DNA from 2 places in the Priestia sp. ABM2_011 genome. Region 2 is predicted to be linked to the other one. Evidence: a T-box and tRNA genes for the amino acid it is inferred to sense, from the RefSeq annotation. Region 2 holds a T-box; the other holds one or more tRNA genes.

Region 1 (6,462 bases), 820 kb from region 2:
TTACGACGTATTTCTTCAGTAACTTAGAGCTTGATACGACCTATACAACGCTCATTACGCTTTACACGCTTCGTATGTTCGGAATGTCTATGGTGATGATGCCGGTTATGACAAACGGATTAAATCAGCTTCCGCAGCGTTTTAATCCGCATGGTACTGCGATGAACAATACGCTTCAACAAGTATCGGGAGCTATTGGTTCGGCTCTTTTAGTAACGGTGATGTCAAACCGTACAGCTACTCATGCAAAAGAGCTCGCTCAAGATGCAATGAGCGGAGCAGGAGCAGCTAATGCAACCGCAGCCGGGGCAGCTCAAATGAAAGAACAGATTGGGATGCAGGCAATGGTACAAGGGATTAACGATGCGTTTGCTGTCTCAGTAGTCCTAGTGGTGGTTGCCTTAATTCTTTCATTCTTCATGAAACGCGCAACGCCGGCAAGTGAAGATGAAGTGATAAAGGAAAAAGCAGCACGCGAGCAGTTTGCTAAATAAAAAAAATCCCCGCTGAGACAGCGGGGATTTTTTTAGCTTGTATATCTAAAGCTTAAGCCCATTTTCTTTAATAATTTCCGGTAACCGATGGACGTTTGATCAGCCATAATATGCGCTTCCATCTGCAGGTCTAAAGGCAAGTCTTCAGGTTTTTGGTTTTCCACCATTTCACGGTCTTCGTCAAAGACGCGAAGGTTAAAGTCATACACACCTTCAACGGGAGAATCTTTGTCAAAGTTTCGAGCGATTGGCGCGAATAAACGTGTTTCGCGGGCTGAAATAGGAGAGACTGCATTCATAATCCACAGCTCTGCGCCTTCTGGGAAGTATACTTTTAGCGTAGCTGTAAACGGGGGATAAACATCAAAGACGCGAAGCCATTTAAAATCAGTTGGATTTAAATGCTGCTGTTCTTTGGAATAATTGCTCACGGTGCTCGTATATTCTACATGAAGCCCATAGTCTGTATCGCTTACTTTATATTTAGGCACAAAGGCGTTGTTTCGATCACCAAATGTGTCTGTGTGAACCCAAGCAAAATGAGCTACGTCTAAAAAGCCTTCCATTTGACGACCGGCTGAACCCATGATATCAAAGCTCGGACAAACAATTTGCTGAAAATCAGGGTCCTCCCACGCATCGAAATAAGGCAGGTTATCTTGTTCTCCTGTCAGGGACGTCCACACTAATCCATATCGTTCAATAACTGGATAGACGGCCATACAGAGACGGGGAGAAATGTTGGCGTCAGGGTGAGCTGGAATTGACGTGCATGCGCCGTCCGTTGCGTAGCGGAAGCCGTGGTAAGGACAGACAATTTCATCATCTTCCACCCAGCCCATGCTAAGCGGGGTGCCTCGGTGAACGCATAAATCACGTGCCGCTACAACTTTGTGTGTGGTGCGGTATAAAACTAGATTTACATCTAGTAATTTTACGGACGTTGGTTTTTCTGTTACATCACTGCAGCGTGCGACGGGGTACCAATACTTAGCAAGCGTCGTCCAATCTTCCAGGCTGAACGTGCAGTCTCTTGGGTAGGGAGTTGCCGTTTTTGATTTTGTCATGGTTGGTTGTTGTTCCATCTATTTTCTTCCCTTCTTTTGTAAGCTCTTTTACTAAGGGTAATATAAAAAAAGAAAATTCACACAATTTATGTAAGAAGTTCTAACATGAAATATGGAACTTTGTAGAAAGTGCGAATTTCAGAAGACGCAAATTAGAGAATATACCAATAAAAAAATTTAAAAAAGCGCTTCCTAAATAAATTTAAACGTGATATAATTTTCCAAGACGCTGGTGTAGCTCAGTAGGTAGAGCACTTGCATGGTAAGCAAGAGGTCGCAGGTTCGATCCCTGTCGCTAGCATACTCAAAAACCTTCTTTCTTGTTGAAAGAAGGTTTTTTTATTTGGATTGGCTTTAAATTTATTCTCCGAATTATTCTTCCCCGCCTTGTGAAAACTTTAACAGTTTGATAGCCTTATTAGGAGGCTGTTAGAAAACATGTGTATCTTTTCCACTATGTCTTATGAATCATATTTAGAAATATTCTTAAAAGAATGTTTATTGCCTCTAAGTATTGGGTACACGAAACTAGGGGTTAAATTTCAACAGGGAGTGTGAACGATAATTTGATTACGTTTAAGAATGTGTCAAAGCAATATCCAGACGGTACGACCGCCGTGAAAAATATTAATCTAGAAATAAAAGAAGGAGAGTTTTTCGTTTTAATTGGTCCGAGTGGATGTGGGAAAACAACCACCTTAAAAATGATTAACCGTCTTCATGATATTACCGAAGGAGAACTATACATAAAAGATAAGCTCGTATCGGACCACAACATACATGAGCTACGCTGGAACATTGGTTATGTGCTACAGCAGATTGCTCTTTTTCCTCATATGACCATTGCTGAGAATATAGCCATTGTACCGGAGATGAAGCATTGGAAGAAAAACAAAATCAAAACGCGTATTGATGAACTGCTTACCTTGGTAGGACTAGACCCAAAGCAATATCGAAACCGAAAGCCGTCTGAGCTCTCAGGTGGCCAGCAGCAACGTGTAGGTGTAGCACGTGCCCTCGCAGCTGATCCCCCCGTTATTTTAATGGACGAACCCTTTAGTGCCCTCGATCCGTTAAGCCGCGAACAGCTTCAACAAGATGTTATTAGCTTAAAAGAAAAAATCAAAAAAACATTTGTGTTTGTTACGCATGATATGAGCGAAGCCATGACGCTTGGAGATCGTATCTGCCTGATGAAAGATGGGGAAATTGTTCAAGTTGGCACCCCGGAGGAATTCATTCAAAAGCCTAAAAATGAGTTTGTAAAAACATTTATTGGAAATCAAGGAAATGCTTTATTTGAGACATTGGATATGTTTGTCAAAGAAAGTGAACAGCCAGACGTAGAACCTACTGAAGAGCTAGCTTCAACCGCCACTGTTCAGCAGGCAATGGACGCCCTTTACGACCATGAAGCAATAGCTGTGAAAAAAGGGAGCAAACGCATTGGCGTTGTAACGCGCAAAACTCTATTAGCGTTTCTTTCTGATAAAACGAAAGAAGGAGGAACGCTGTAATGAATGCACTAAGCGCATTATTAGATCAACGAGGAGATGCCCTGTTTCAAGCTCTTCTTGAACACATTCAAATTTCAGTACTGGCTCTTGTGATCGCCGTATTAATTTCAGTGCCGCTTGGACTGTACTTAACGAGGCATGACCGCATTGCTGAACCGATCATTGGCGTAACAGCCGTACTGCAAACCATTCCTTCACTCGCTTTATTAGGATTACTGATTCCTCTTGTCGGAATTGGAACCTTTCCCGCGGTTATTGCACTGTTTTTATATTCGCTTCTTCCTATTGTACGAAATACATATACCGGAATTAAAGAAGTGGACCCATCTTTAATTGAAGCATCCAAAGCCATGGGGATGAACTCGTGGAGACGATTAATCAAAGTAGAACTTCCTCTAGCGCTTCCTGTCATTATGGCCGGAATTCGCACAGCGATGGTACTCATTATTGGTACAGCGACAATCGTGGCTCTTATCGGAGCAGGCGGACTCGGAAGCTTAATTTTGCTTGGTATTGACCGAAGCGATAATAGTTTGATTTTATTAGGAGCCGTTCCAGCAGCATTATTAGCGCTTATTTTTGATGGAATTCTGCGAACGATTGAACACTCTGCTAAAAAAGGGTCCAAAAAACGCTCGTTCATCATGATCATCGTATTAGTACTTATTCTTGTTTCTCCGTTTGCAGCGATGAGCGCAACAAAACCAGACCTTGTTATCGGAGGGAAAATTGGCGCAGAACAAGATATTTTAATCAATATGTACAAAGAATTAATTGAAGATCAAACCGATATGAAAGTAAACCTTCGTTCGTCGCTTGGGAAAACGGTATTTGTATTTGAGGCTCTGCGTAACAAGGAAATTGATTTGTACCCTGAATATACGGGGACAGCCATTGTGACGCATCTAAAGGAACAGCCGGACAGCAAAGATGAAACACAGGTGTACAAGCAGGCAAAAGAAGGATTTAAAAAGAAATTCGGGCTTGTCTATTTAGATCCAATGAAGTTTAATAATACGTACACATTGACCGTGACAAAAGAATTTGCCAAAGAAAATAATCTAACGACCATTTCAGATTTGGCAAATGCAACAGATAAAGTAAAAGCAGGATTTACGCTTGAGTTTAAAGATCGTGAAGACGGCTACGTAGGCATTCAAAAAGAATATGGCCTTACTTTCCCGAATATTAAAACGATGGAGCCGAAGCTTCGCTATCGCGCTGTTGAAAAAGGCGATATTAACATGCTTGATGCTTACGCAACGGATCCTGAAATCAAACAGTTTGGTTTAAAAGTCTTAAAAGACGACCAGCAGTTCTTCCCTCCGTATCAAGGAGCGCCTGTACTTCGTGAAGATACGCTAAAAGAGCACCCTGAACTGAAAAAAATCTTAAATCAACTGGGTGGTAAAATCAGTGACGACGAAATGCGTGAAATGAACTATCAAGTAAATGCAAAAGGAAAAACGGCTGAAGAAGTCGCTCATCAATTCTTAGTAAAAAAAGGATTAATTAAAAAATAAAAATGAAGACAAAACGATCCGTACAAAAGTATTTTAGCTAAAAGAAGACCCGAACGATAAATCGTTCGGATCTTTTTATTGGCATGGTGGACGTAGCTTTCATATATGTAGGTGCTTCTAGCAATTGATTGGAGCGCAAGAGGCAATTCATACTCGATCATTTACCCCATTTGTTCTTCTTTATATTGGCGTGATTTCGTTATGTTTCAATCTCTTTTTGCTGTGAGAGAAGCATTAATGAAAATACGATTTTATGAACAAGCTAAAGGTACCAAATTTGTTTTTTGATGGAGAGGAGGCGCCGTTATGAATTCATTTTTTGCGTGTCATCCTGTACAACATTCTTTTCAGCTTTTTTCAGTTGAACACCTTGTAACTTTAGCCATTATCGTGATCATAGGAACAGTTATTATTTTGTGTCGAAAGCAGCTGCGAAAAAAGAGGTTTGTGTTCGTTTTGCTTTCACTCGTTCTAATTGCTTCAGAAACGGCCTACCAGGCTTGGGAAATCGGATGTCATCAGTGGTCCGTTGAAACTTCTTTGCCTCTTCAGCTGAGTGATATAGTCGTGCTGCTGGCTGCTGTTATGCTGATAACCAAAAGCAGATTTCTTTTTTATTTTGTGTACTTCGCAGGAATCAGCAGCTCTGTTCAAGTGATGATTACCCCAGACCTTGGCGGCTATGCGTATGCCCAGTTTCGCTATGTGCAGTTCTATGTATCGCATGGCGGTGTGGTACTTGCTTGCTGTATGCTAATTGCTGCCTGCAGATATGAGCCGACGTTTCGTTCTTTATGGGTAAGCGTAGTATTTGTTAATCTGTACGGAGGTTTTATCTATGTCATGAATCGTTTACTGGGTGCGAATTATTTATACATGATGAAAAAGCCAGAGCACGCTTCCTTGCTGGATGTTCTTGGACCTCATCCTTGGTATTTAGTATGGATTGAAGGAATCATGATTCTTAGTTTTCTTGTCCTTTATCTTCCGTTTTGGGTACATAAAAAAATTAAAGGTGATAAAAGCAAAGTCAATTTTATTGAAGTAGAATGATAATACTGGTAATTTATAAGTGTAAACGAACTCGGATTTCCTGAAGGAAAAGGAAAGAATGAGTGAACAAGCCGTGAGAGGCAAGCGTAAAAAATAGAAAAGAAAAAAGCAAGCACAGACATCAGAAGGAGAGTATCAAAATGAAAACACTGGTTATTTTAGCGCATCCAAATCTAGCATCTTCTCGTATTAATAAAGCGTGGGCAGAGCGAGTAAAAAAAGAGGAGGATGTGTACGTTCATGATTTATACGCAAACTATCCCGATTTCAAAATTGATGTAGAAAAAGAGCAGGAGTTAGCTGTTCAATTCGATCGTATTGTTTTTCAATTTCCATTTTACTGGTACAGCTCACCAGCACTCTTAAAAGAGTGGCAAGATGTTGTTTTAACATACGGATGGGCTTATGGAAGCAAAGGTACTAAACTTCAGGGAAAAGAGTTTGTCGTAGCTACTTCGACAGGAGGCCCTGCAGAAGCTTATCAAGAAGGGGGATACAACCGTTACCCAATGAATCATCTGCTTCTTCCTTTCCAAGCTATGGCAAATTTAACAGGTATGAAGTTCCAAACTCCATTTTTATTTCAAGGAGCAGGCGGTGACCTGAGTGACAAAGTTATTCAAGATAGCGCAGAAAACTACGCTCAATTACTAAGATAATAAAAAAAGCCGCGTCAAAGCGGCTTTTTAATTTGCGTTTGTTCGTGAGAAAGAAGTAAGCAGCTTTTGAGGAGCAATATCTAATCCTTCAATCAGTAGTCCTGTCATAGCCGTTAGACTCCCGACTTCAAAAGATTCCCCAGCTCTCC
Region 2 (6,462 bases):
AATATCCGCAAAAATTTTCTACTAACGTATAAAGGTATTTTATTTGAAGGAGAAAAATACAGCAATCCCAATGAACCAGAGTCTTTGTCGATTACAATGGTGTTAACAGATCCATCTCGATTGCATGAACTGCAAAAACAAGATTTCAAGCTGCTGGAAAATCACGTACACAACATGTATCCAAATGCTCCTATTCGCTGGAAAAGCCCCGTTCGAGAATTTTTACACTGAGCACAAAATCATTTGTGCTCAGCTGATAACAAAAAAGAAAAGTAAATCAAGAGCGGCAAGAATAGGAAAACCTACTGTAAACGATGTGTGCTTCGTTTTATGACGATAGCAATACATACCAATCAGTCCTCCAATGGCTCCTCCGATAGCAGCTACCGTCCACAGTGTGCTTTCGGCAATTCTCCACTCATGTCTTTTCGCTTTTTGTTTATCTCTATACATCATTCCTATCCCTATTATATTAATAACAATAAAATAGGTAAGCAGCAGTTCATTCATGATATGTCCTCCGATAGCAAAAAAGCCTCATCATCTAAAGATGACGAGACTTTATATTCATTACTTATCTAAGCCTTTTTTAGCAGCAGTTGCTAATTCAGCAAATGCTTTTTCATCAGCTACAGCTAAGTCAGCAAGCATTTTGCGGTTAACTTCAATACCTGCTAATTTTAAACCGTGCATTAAACGGCTGTAAGAAAGACCGTTCATACGAGCAGCTGCATTAATACGTGTGATCCATAATTTACGGAAGTCACGTTTTTTCTGACGACGGTCACGATAAGCATACATGTGAGATTTCATAACTTGCTGATTAGCAACTTTATATAATCTATGCTTCGAACCGAAGAAACCTTTAGCTAATTTTAAAACTTTTTTACGACGTTTGCGTGTTACTGTACCGCCTTTTACGCGTGGCATAATTGTTTACCTCCTGTATTGTTTCTATCTCAACCCAAATTACTTAATGTTATCTAATAAGTGACGGATACGTTTGAAGTCACCTTTGCTTACTAAAGAACCTTTACGTAATTTACGCTTTTGTTTTGTAGATTTGTTAGCGAATAAATGGCTTGTGTAAGCACGAGCACGTTTTAATTTACCGCTTCCAGTCTTTTTGAAACGCTTTGCAGCGCCACGATGTGTTTTCATTTTTGGCATGGGGTGTTCCTCCTCGTTCTATTACTTTTCGTTTTTAGGTGCCAAGACTAAGAACATGCTGCGGCCTTCCATTTTAGGAGCCGATTCAACTGAACTTACATCTTCGCAAGCTTGTGAAAAACGTTCAAGTACTTTTTGGCCAATCCCTTTATGAGTAATGGCACGACCTTTAAAGCGAATAGACGCTTTCACTTTGTCACCTTTTTCAAGGAACTTGCGTGCGTTACGAAGTTTAGTGTTAAAATCATGTTCATCAATTGTTGGACTTAAACGAACTTCTTTTAAGTTTACAACTTTTTGGTTTTTACGAGCTTCTCTTTCTTTACGTTGTTGCTCATAGCGGAATTTACCGTAGTCCATAATACGACATACCGGCGGTTTCGCATTTGCAGCAACCATTACTAAGTCAAGATTTACTCGTGAAGCAATTTCTAATGCTTCATTTTTTGATTTAATTCCTAATTGTTCACCATTTTGATCAATTAGACGAACTTCGCGAGCTCGAATGCCCTCGTTTACCATCATGTCCTTGCTAATAAGTAGCCACCTCCAAGGTTTAATGAGCGAATACGCTTGCTTAGACCGATTATTAACTCACACAAAAAAGTGTGAGTACATACTGCACCCACACTTCTATCGTTTTAATTAAGATACGATGTACCTGCTAACTGCTTTATGCGTCACTCAGGTGAGAAGCGGGTGCTTCTTCTTCTGTATAAACAAGTATTCAATTACTTAAGCTATTATAGTATCAACAAAGACAAAAGTCAATGATTTCGTTCTTTTTTCACAACAAAAGTTATTGTATCAAAGGAAAACCATTTATGCAACAGTTTTTTATAAATGTTAGATAAAAAAGCAGAGAATTTCAATTCTCTGCTTTTTTCATTAACGAGATGCTTCTGCTTTTACATTTTGTAAAAAGGCTTGGAAATCCACTGTTTCTGAATTCTGCTCACCATATTTACGTACGTTTACTGCTTTATCTTCTACTTCTTTATCCCCTACAACAAGCATGTAAGGAATTTTTTGCATTTGAGCCTCACGGATTTTATAGCCAATTTTCTCATCGCGAGAATCAAGTTCCACACGAATACCCGCAAGCTGAAGCTGTTCTTGCACTTCTTTTGCATACTCAAGGTGAACCGTAGGTGATACCGGAATCACTTGAACTTGTACAGGTGCTAACCACGTTGGGAAAGCTCCTTTGTATTCTTCGATTAAGAAAGCTACAAAACGTTCCATTGTTGACACCACGCCGCGGTGAATAACAACAGGTCGATGCTGTTTTCCGTCTTCCCCTACATACGTTAAATCAAAGCGTTCAGGAAGTAAGAAATCCAATTGAACCGTAGATAGCGTCTCTTCTTTACCAAGAGCTGTTTTAACTTGAACATCTAGTTTTGGACCGTAGAATGCCGCTTCGCCTTCAGCTTCATAATAATCGAGGTCAAGCTCATCCATTGCATCTTTTAACATGCTTTGTGCTTTTTCCCACATTGCATCATCATCGAAGTATTTTTCTGTATCTTCAGGATCACGATAAGATAGACGGAATGAATAATTTTCAAATCCAAAATCTTTATAAACCGCTTCAACTAAGCGAACCACACGAATAAATTCTTCTTTGATTTGATCCGGACGTACAAAGATATGTGCATCATTTAACGTCATGCCTCGAACGCGCTGAAGCCCTGATAATGCTCCTGACATTTCGTAGCGGTGCATTGTTCCAAGTTCAGCAATACGGATTGGAAGCTCACGATAGCTGTGAATACCTTGTTTGTACACCATCATGTGATGAGGACAGTTCATTGGACGAAGAACCAGGTCTTCGTTATCCATTTCCATTGCAGGGAACATGTCATCTTGATAGTGCTCCCAGTGACCAGACGTTTTGTAAAGTTCTACACTTCCAAGCACCGGCGTGTAAACGTGCTGATAACCAAGGCTTACTTCTTTATCTACGATATAACGCTCGATAATACGGCGGATTGTCGCACCTTTTGGAAGCCATAAAGGAAGACCTTGTCCTACTTTTTGAGAATTTGTAAATAAGTTTAACTCTTTACCAAGTTTACGGTGGTCACGTTCTTTTGCTTCTTCAAGAAGACGAAGATGCTCGTCTAAATCTGCTTTTGTAAAGAATGCTGTACCGTAAATACGCTGCAGCATTTGATTGTCGCTGTCTCCGCGCCAATAAGCACCTGCTACGCTTAATAGTTTAAACTCTTTAATTTTGCCTGTTGACGGCACGTGCACACCTCGGCAAAGATCAAAGAATTCGCCTTGTTGGTAAATCGTCACCTTTTCACCTGCTGGAATCGCATCAATCAATTCAAGCTTTAGTTCATCGCCAACTTCTTTAAAAAGTTGAATGGCTTCTTCACGAGAAACTTCTTTTCGTTCAATTTCAATATTTGAATTAACGATTTTTTTCATTTCTTTTTCAATTCTACCTAAATCTTCAGGAGTAATTGATTCTTCCATATCGATGTCATAGTAAAACCCATTTTCGATAACCGGGCCTACACCTAGCTGTACTTTTACATCTTTGTATAAACGTTTGATTGCTTGAGCCATTAAATGCGCTGTACTATGGCGCATAATTTCAAGCGCTTCAGGAGCATCTTGCGTAATGATTTCAAGACTGCCATCTTGTTCGATTGGCGTACGTAAATCCAGCAGCTCGCCGTTTACTTTGCCTGCTAATGCTTTTTTCTTTAATCCCGGGCTAATAGAAGCCGCAATATCTTCTGTTGATGATCCTTTTGGATACTCTTTAACAGCTCCATCAGGAAATGTCATTTTGATTACTTCTGACACAACTTTCCACTCCTTTAACATAACTAATAAACTTTTTGTAAAAACAAAAAACTCGTCCCTTATAAAAAGGGACGAGTTGTGTATACACGCGGTACCACCCTTGTTTCCTCTTCGTATCTTGGATAACCCAAAGAACCCGAAGCGGCTCGAGGTTTTATAACGGAAATTCCGTCAGTAATTACTAGAGGCTCTGCTCGTTTACTACTGAAGTTTAGAGGTGGTAAGGATATATTCCGTGTTAGGAGATTTTCAGCCTGGATCTCCCTCTCTACAAACCGTAAATATACACTCATGTCCTCATCATAACTTGTAACATATAGCTGTTTTTCAATATGCATTTATTATATTCATTTTCAAAATAGAAATCAACCTTTCACGTTATATTTTGCTTTTGATCAAACGGAAATTCATTTTTTTCGTATAACATCACTTTTTCTTGAAAGATATTTTGAATGGTGTAAACAAAATCATGGTCATGCTCGTCGCTATACAGATGAATACCAGCTGGAGATAAACTTAGCAAAGGCGCGATAATAGTCGAGTCTATGTATAATGATTCTTGTTTAGATAAAAAGGCCTCTGCTAGAGCTGCACATTCACGTTCAGGAACATATCTACGGTTGTGGTCGTACAATACAAACTTGTTTTTATTCAAGTGCATCACGTACACATCACCGGTAGATGACTGTCTTTCGTTAGCCGCTTGACGCAGCTGATGAATAAGAATTTGATAGTCTTGTTCAAGCTTATATTCATCAATCGCCAGCTCAGCATAATAGCGCAGCCGATCTTGATATTCTTTTAAACGGAATTGGAGAAAAGACTCAAAGGTGAATGTTACATTATGAATGAAGAAGTCTTGAAGCGCCTGGCGGATAAGCAATTCTCTTGGAAGAGAAAATATTTTTTGCGGAATTTCGTCTCTCTCTCCTTCCATAATCCCCCCCATAATTTGAAGCAGCAAATCTTGCTCTTCCTCTTCCGAATAAAAAAATTGTTCTTTTAATATGTTTACCATCATCTTTTTTTCTTTCTTTTTTAAAATCACGTGCGTTAATACAGGTATCACCATGTCTTGTAAAATGGCCTCTCGATTGTATGTCTCATCAATAACTAAAAGCTGATTATTCACCAGCTTCAAGCACTGTGAACCATATGATAAAGCGCTTTGCTTCGCGCATAAAGACTCATATACAACGACTGCGTCTTCTACATATTTAAAGAATATTTTCATTCCTCATAGCCCCCCTTTGGACACGCTTTATTAATGTATATGGGGCAACATGCAAAAAAATGAGCAAGTCGTTACAAGAAATGTAAAACGACCTGCTCATCTATTTCGTTTATTCTCTCCATTCATTTCAACAGGAATGGCTAGAGACTTAATTCGTTCCATGACACGAGCGGCTTTGAGCTCTTCCTGCTCGCCTCTTTGGGTATAAGTCAAATGATGTTGAAGCTCTTTAAAATTTAAATTCGAGCTGAAAAATGTCGGCAAATTTTCGAGCATGCGGAATTGTAAAATGGTTCCGAGCACATCGTCTCGCATCCAGCTCGTTACGGATTCTGCTCCGAGATCATCAAGCATAAGAACCGGTACTTTTTTGACATACTCTATTTTCTCATTAAAGCTTTGATCTTGAAACGAACCTTTTAACTCACGCAAAAACTCCGGAACATACAGAATGGTAGATTTCACTTTCTTTTCGGCTAACGCATTGGCAATTGCTCCAAGAAAATACGTTTTTCCCACACCAAACGAACCGTGTAAATATAAAGCTTTCATTTTCTTGTTTGGCTCATATTCTCGCACAAAATCTCTTACTAGTTTAATCGCTTCAAATCTTCCCTGCTCAATTTCAATATCAGACATTGTTGCCTGTAAAATTTCTTTCGGCACGTACATACACTGAATAAAAGATTCTTGTTCTTTTCGCTCATCTTCTTGTACTTTTCTAGGACAGCGTTCATATTGCAAATCAATATTACGGCCTTTTACAACCAGCTGAGGGTGGTATCCTTTCACCATGTTGACACAGCTTTGCAGAGAAGGACACTTGTCACAGCATTTGCTTTGGTCGATAAATTCATGCATCTTCATCAGGCCTCGGTCGACCATTTGCTCATCTAACTCACGGCGATGCTCTTGCAAAAATGTTTTAACTTCAGGATTAGACAGGATACTGTTTCTTAATGCTTCTAAGCGTGCTTTAAAATCTTTTTTGTTCACTAACTGATTTAGTGAATCATTGATAGGCTTCATCTTTTTCACCTCATCTCTATCATACCTGCTTTTTATTCTTTATGCTTTTGTTTTAGCTCTTGATCTAACTGCTTGAGCTCTTCTTGTAGCTTTCGTTTTTCTTCTTCAAATCCGTCCACTTCTTTTGAAGGCTGCTTTTTCTCTTCTTTTTCTTCATCGCTCAGCCACTCTGGCACCATTTCTTTACGCACAATTTTTCGTCC

The links. The T-box of region 2 lies ahead of thrS (threonine--tRNA ligase). A T-box ahead of a tRNA ligase gene usually reads a tRNA of that ligase, here a tRNA-Thr.
Region 1: it encodes a tRNA-Thr, which carries the amino acid that the T-box ahead of thrS (threonine--tRNA ligase) is inferred to sense. The anticodon was not compared.

What each region holds. Positions count from the first base shown of each region.
Region 1 covers NZ_JBSWUB010000001.1:1,592,125-1,598,586, forward strand. The annotation lists gene ACXAE4_RS08330 (DHA2 family efflux MFS transporter permease subunit) at 1-494, shown strand, start outside; gene ACXAE4_RS08335 (aromatic ring-hydroxylating dioxygenase subunit alpha) at 527-1,579, opposite strand; tRNA gene ACXAE4_RS08340 (tRNA-Thr) at 1,790-1,862, shown strand; gene ACXAE4_RS08345 (ABC transporter ATP-binding protein) at 2,128-3,078, shown strand; gene ACXAE4_RS08350 (ABC transporter permease/substrate-binding protein) at 3,078-4,601, shown strand; gene ACXAE4_RS08355 (YwaF family protein) at 4,908-5,654, shown strand; gene ACXAE4_RS08360 (NAD(P)H-dependent oxidoreductase) at 5,795-6,313, shown strand; gene ACXAE4_RS08365 (hypothetical protein) at 6,341-6,462, opposite strand, start outside.
Region 2 covers NZ_JBSWUB010000001.1:775,147-781,608, reverse strand. The annotation lists gene ACXAE4_RS04180 (hypothetical protein) at 1-231, shown strand, start outside; gene ACXAE4_RS04175 (DUF1294 domain-containing protein) at 250-510, opposite strand; gene rplT (50S ribosomal protein L20) at 571-930, opposite strand; gene rpmI (50S ribosomal protein L35) at 970-1,170, opposite strand; gene infC (translation initiation factor IF-3) at 1,192-1,695, opposite strand; ribosomal protein L20 leader region at 1,765-1,887, opposite strand; gene thrS (threonine--tRNA ligase) at 2,059-4,017, opposite strand; T-box leader at 4,061-4,309, opposite strand; gene ytxC (sporulation protein YtxC) at 4,370-5,230, opposite strand; gene dnaI (primosomal protein DnaI) at 5,327-6,259, opposite strand; gene ACXAE4_RS04140 (replication initiation and membrane attachment family protein) at 6,292-6,462, opposite strand, start outside.